2 regions of the Acetoanaerobium sticklandii genome follow, and region 1 is predicted to be linked to the other one. Evidence: riboswitches for the same ligand, from Rfam matches in the RefSeq annotation. Region 1 holds a riboswitch; the other holds the start of a gene.

Region 1 (3,209 bases):
TAAACTCAAATCCATCTGCACAAGTAAATTTTACTGTGTAATCCTTATCTGTTTTTAAATTGGTTTTTCCTATTAAATCAAATAAATCATAGCCTTTTGCCTTAACTATCTTATGAAAACTTAAACTATTATTGGTAGAATAAAATCTTTCAGTCATTTTATACTTAGACCAGTCAGATGATGTTATTTTGACTTCGCTATGAATTCCACTGCCAGTAATTAATAGCTCTGTAGCTAAGCCTTCCGCAGATATAGGATTAAATACCATCAAAGAAAAAATCATACATAATGTAAGTAAATAACTTAAGCCTTTCAACCTTCTCTTATCCATACTTATCTCTCCCAACCTATGCAAATGAGCGAAAGCTGTTGCTATCGCTCATTTACTTAATTCTAGACTGTTATTATTTTTTAAATAAAGTATTATAGACTATAGATGCAGCTTCTGCTCTATTGACAACTTTCGCTGGTTCAAAGTTTTCTGTTGCAATGCCTTCAAAAACCCCTTGAGCTTCAAGCCATGCTATAGAATTTCCTGCCCATCCAGGAACTATATCTTTATCTGCATATTTTGACTTTTCCATTACAAACTTAGTCATTTTTGCTTCAGCTACAACTCCAGATTTTACAGCTGCTTTTCCTGCTACTACAGCTATTTCTTGTCTGATTATAGCTTTTTCAGGCTTAAATGAACCGTCTGTATATCCTGTGAATAGTCCTGCATCAACCGCTGCTTGAACATAAGGAGCAAACCAATCACTGGCATCTACGTCTGTAAATCCACCTTTGTATTCTTTAGGTTCATAGCCTAGAGAAGCAACCATAATCGTGCATATTTGAGCTCTCGTAAGGCTAGCCTCTGGGTTAAATTTCCCTTCACCCATTCCATTTATAATTCCTTTTTTAGCAAGCTCTTGAATAGCTACTTCTGCAAATTTATACTCATTAGTTATATCATTAAACACTATAGCTTGTGTTTTTTCAGCATTTGATTCTGTAGTATTATTTGGTTCTGGAATATTAGAGGTTTCAATAGCCTCTCCTACAGAAATATTAACAACCATTTTGAATACAGTTCCAAATTCTCCTGCAGTCTTTACTTTCCTATAAACTGTTATTTCTTCGCTATCAGCATTGTCATCATTATTGATATTTTGGCCGTCAACTTCATAAGCTAAAACATATTTTAGCTCTGGATTAAAAATATCTTTTAGTGATTGAGGATCTATTGCATATCCATCTGATGCTGTAAATAAAACCTGTGCATCATTTGCAGTTACACCTGCTTTTTCTTTTAGCAAGTAAGCAAGACTAACCCCTTTTACCTTAGCAGATTTCTCTCCCGTCTTGCTATTATAAATGTATTCATCTTCGATTTGAGCTTCTGCAGGCATTGCCTTTAAATCTTCTAGTGTAAGCTTTAATTCAGTTTTCAGCCCTGCTCCTGTAAGCTCTACAGCGACCTTGTCTCCCCCCTGTGCAAATACTGCTGATTGAGCTATCAACATTACTAGCACCAAAAAACTTGTTACAAATCTCATCTTTTTCCCAAACATTTTTACATACACCTCTTCCTTTTTTTCAAGTAAATCTTCAAGCATTTTAAGGAAGCACGCACAAAAAAACAGCATGCCTAATGGAATGTTGTTTTGCGCATGATATTCTCCTTTCCATCAGGAGGCCTGATTGTTTCCAATCAAACCCTATCGGCACAGCAACCATAAATTTATAAGTTCACAGGTTGAAATGCTCGGAGATTTATTTAATTTAATAATATTTTAACATACTTAACAACTAGTGTAAATGACAGAACTTTCTTAAAATTTTTCTTTCTAGCTTTATTTATATAACAACTGATTTGAGAATTAATCTTATTCATAACATGAAAAAACCTCCAAAAATATAAGCAATTTTAAATTAACTTATCTTTTCTGGAGGTTTATTTCATCCTATATTTTAGTCATAGTTTTAAAATACTATTATATTAATCTAAAATTTAAATTAATATAATATGAGAGTATAAAATCAATTATTCTTCATCTTCACTATCCTTAGCTTCTTCTTTTTCTTCGTAGTACTTTAAACCTTCGTGAATTTTTTCTTCGATTTCATCATGGCTTAGTCCTGTTAATATTTCTAGTCCCTCTTCAACATTTGAAATAGAATATATATGGAACTCTCCTTTTTGGACTGCTTCTACTACTTCATCTTTGAGCATGAGGTTCTTGACATTTTGCTTTGGAATTATAACTCCTTGGTTTCCAGTTAGGCCCTTTAGCATACATACATCAAAGAAGCCTTCAATTTTTTCATTAACTCCACCTATAGGCTGAATTTCTCCCTTTTGGCTTATAGAACCAGTTACAGCTATATACTGTTTTACAGGTATCTGAGCTATGCTTGATAAAATCACATAAAGCTCAGTAGAGGACGCACTATCGCCATCTATACCTGAATAGTTCTGCTCAAAGGTTATGGATGTTGTAACTGATAAAGTGGTTTCCTTTGCATATTTTTCACCTATATATCCTGAAAGAATGAGAACTCCCTTGTCATGACTAGAGCCACTTCTTCTTACTTCTCTTTCAACGTTTATTATTCCAGCCTTGCCTTTATAGCTAGATGCAGTGATTCTTGCAGGCTTTCCAAATGAATATTCTCCTGTTCCCATGACAGCAAGTCCATTTATTTGCCCTATTTTTTCTCCGTCTATATCTATTAGAAGCGTTCCATCTTCATACATTTCATTTAGCTTTTCTTCATACTTATTATTACGGTATCTCTTTGCATTTATTGCTCTTTGTACATCTTGAGCGGTAACAAATACACTAGTCTCATCACTAAGTGCATCAGCTTCATATAGTATTTCTACTAGCTGGTTATATCTTGAGCTTAGTTTATCCTTGCTGTCAGCTAGTCTTGAGCTGTACTCAACAACCTTTTCGACAGCTTCCTTTGAAAAATGCTTTAGACCCTTTTCTTCGCACTGAGTGGCGATAGAACGTGCAAATTTATATACATTCTCTGATGATCTTTGCATTTCTACATCAAAATCTGCCATAATTCTAAATAGCTTTCTAAAGTCTTCATCATAAGAAAATAAAACACTATAGGTGTAATAATCTCCTATAAGAATCACTTTTAAGTCCATATCAATAGGCTCTGGTTTTAAGGTTGCTGTTACTATATAGCCATATTGCTTATTAAGA
Region 2 (3,209 bases), 1.3 Mb from region 1:
TGCTTTACATGAGTAACATCTGGATCACTTCTAACTGGGTTTTCTCCAAATACATATAAAACCTTCACATTATCTTTCATTATTTCATTAAGAACTGACGGAATAGTAAGCCCAACTTTATCGCTAAGTGGCTTATTCCACGCTTTTTCAAATTTTTCTTTTATTGCTGGGTCCGTAACTGCTTGATATCCTGGATAAACGTTAGGAAGAGCTCCCATATCACAAGCCCCTTGAACGTTGTTTTGTCCTCTAAGTGGGTTTACTCCAGCTTTTGGCTTTCCAAGATTTCCAGTAACCATAGCTAGATTTGCAACAGAAAGCACATTGTCTACTCCTGTAGTATGCTGTGTGATTCCCATAGTGTAGTAGGAAGCAGTATTGTTTGATTTTGCAATTATTCTAGCTGCTTCTCTTATTTTTTCAGCTGGAACCTTTGTGATTTTTTCACTGTATTCTGGCGTATATTTAAGAACCGTTTCTTTCATCTGCTCAAAGTTTTCAGTCCTAGTATTTATAAATTCATTGTCTGCTAGATTCTCATTCAAGATTACATTTATCATAGCATTAAGAAGTGCTACGTCAGTACCAGGCTTTTGTCTTAACCATACATCAGCATGCATAGCCAAATCAGTTTTTCTAGGGTCTGCTACTACAAGCTTGGTTCCCCTATCCTTTGCTTGAAGTAATTTTAGTCCAATAATAGGATGACATTCAGTCGTGTTTGTCCCTATTGCAAAAATCGCATCTTTTTCATCCATCAAATCAATTTCGTCTATAGAGTTTGTCATTGCTCCACTGCCAAAAGCTGTGCCCAGACCGGACACTGTAGGTGCATGTCAGAGTCTAGCGCAGTGGTCAATATTATTAGTCCCAATAGCTGCTCTCATTAATTTCTGCATTAAATAGTTTTCTTCATTAGTGCATCTCGCCGAGCTAAATGAAGCTATACTGTCTGGTCCATGGTCTTTTATGGTTGATTTTAGCTTTGAAGTTATAAATTCAAAAGCTTCTTCCCAAGATACTTCCTCTAGCTTTTCGTTCCTTCTTATCATTGGATTTTTTAGTCTGTCTTTGTGATGTACAAAGTCAAAACCAAAATGTCCTTTTGAACAAAGCTTTCCCCCATTTACTGCATTTTTTTCATTCGGAGTTACACTAACTATCTCTCCATCTTTAACGTTAAGATAAAAAGTACAACCCGAGCCACAGTATGGACAGGTAGTCAAAACACTCTGCATCTTACATCCCCCATTCCCTTTACTAATCCTTAATGAGAATATTTATTAAGAAAAACTGTATAAAAATAATATAGCATAAATTTAACAAAGTATAAACATTTTAATTGTAAACCTTAATGAGGAATCAAAAATAGACAAATCGTCGCTTTTGTGATAATATAAAAATAATCAGAATAATCAAACTTATCCGAGCTAACTATTCTAAAGTATTGAAATATATGCCATGAAGGTTGGCCAATGGGTAGAGTAGGAAACTACGCTGCCTCCCGCTATTTGGAAAGGATGGGGTTAACACTGAATTTCACTGTTATCCTGTATAATCTGCTACGATTATACCTAAACCAAATTTAGAAGGAGGTTTTTTCATGCAAAAATTTATTAGAATTGACATGGCTACTCTAAAACACGAAATTACAGATGTGCCAGAAAAATATGCTGGACTAGGTGGTAGAGCACTTACTTCTAGCTTTGTAAATGACGAAGTTATCCCAACATGTCATGCACTTGGAAAAAACAACAAAATAATCTTCGCTCCAGGTCTACTTAGCGGAACATCTGCACCAAACTCTGGTCGTATGTCTGTAGGAGCTAAAAGTCCACTAACTGGAACTATTAAAGAATCAAATACTGGAGGTTCTTCTTCTCAAATGCTAGCTAAAATGGGAATTAAAGCATTTGTAATCGAAGGCAAACCAAGCGACGATAAGTTTTATGTAATTAAATTAGATATGAACGGCGTTACTATCGAGCCTGCTCCAGCTGAAATTTTAGGCGGTTGCGGAAACTATGATGCTATTCGTATACTAGGCGAAAAATATGGTTCTCACGTTGGAATTGCAATTATAGGACCTGCTGGTGAGCACAGACTTCCATCTGCAAATATTTCTTTCAAAGACCCTGAAGGTAATATTAGAAGTGCTGGTAGAGGTGGACTAGGAGCAGTACTTGGTTCTAAAAATGTAAAGGCTATAATCATAGATGAAACTGGAGCAAGCAAAGTACCAGTAGCTGACCCAGAAGCTTTCGCTGCTGCTTCTAAGGTTTTTGCAAAGGCTCTATTAGACCATCCAGTTGCAGGCCAAGGTCTTGCACTTTATGGTACAGATGTATTAGTTAATATTATTAATGAAGCAGGCGGACTTCCAGCAAACAACTTCACTGGTGGAAGAATAGACCACAATGACAATTTCTCTGGAGAAACTCTAAATGCAACTATCACTGAGCGTGGTGGAGATGGAAAAGTTTCACACGGATGTCATAAAGGATGCGTTATTCGTTGTTCTCAGTGGTATCCTGATAAACAAGGTAAATACATCACAAGTGGTTTTGAATATGAAACTATTTGGGGACTAGGCGCTGATGCTGGTATCAAAGATTTCGATACTATCGCATATATAGACCGCGCTATGGATGATGTAGGAGTTGACAGTATAGAAGTTGCTGTTGCTGTTGCTACTGCAATGGAAGGCGGATTAATTCCTTGGGGCGATGGAGAAAAAGTTCTTGAAATAGTTAAAGATATGGCTAATCCTACTCCACTTGCTAGAATCATAGCAGGAGGAACATCTATAGTTGGAAAAGTTTGCGGACTATATCGTGTTCCAGTAGTAAAAGACCAAGCAATCCCAGCGTATGATCCACGTGCTATCAAGGGTATCGGCTTAACATATGCTACTACTACTATGGGCGCAGACCACACTGCAGGATACTGTATCTCAGGAAACATCCTAAAAGTCGGAGCAGACATAGATCCTCTTAAAAAAGAAGGTCAAATAGAGTATGCACGTGCTATGCAAATCGGTACAGCTGCAATTGACAGTACTGGAATGTGTCTATTTGTATACTTTGGTATAGCAGACAGCCCAGCTGGCTATCAAGCTCTAATAGATATGATAAATGCTCAATACGGCCTTAGCTTAACTTCTGATGACGTAGATGAGCTAGGAAAGAATGTTCTTCGCGTTGAAAGAG

Evidence for each region. Region 1 has a riboswitch for molybdenum cofactor ahead of CLOST_RS10595 (S-layer homology domain-containing protein). Riboswitches for the same ligand answer to the same signal wherever they lie in the genome.
Region 2: linked by a shared signal. The riboswitch ahead of CLOST_RS04360 (aldehyde ferredoxin oxidoreductase C-terminal domain-containing protein) and the one ahead of CLOST_RS10595 (S-layer homology domain-containing protein) in region 1 are both predicted to bind molybdenum cofactor.

What each region holds. Positions count from the first base shown of each region.
Region 1 covers NC_014614.1:2,234,667-2,237,875, forward strand. Annotated here, with positions in the region: gene CLOST_RS10590 (two-component regulator propeller domain-containing protein) at 1-331, opposite strand, end outside; gene CLOST_RS10595 (S-layer homology domain-containing protein) at 405-1,631, opposite strand; molybdenum cofactor riboswitch at 1,648-1,768, opposite strand; gene CLOST_RS10600 (Lon protease family protein) at 2,030-3,209, opposite strand, start outside.
Region 2 covers NC_014614.1:960,322-963,530, reverse strand. Annotated here, with positions in the region: gene CLOST_RS04370 (formate dehydrogenase H subunit alpha, selenocysteine-containing) at 1-1,238, opposite strand, end outside; molybdenum cofactor riboswitch at 1,412-1,534, shown strand; gene CLOST_RS04360 (aldehyde ferredoxin oxidoreductase C-terminal domain-containing protein) at 1,604-3,209, shown strand, end outside.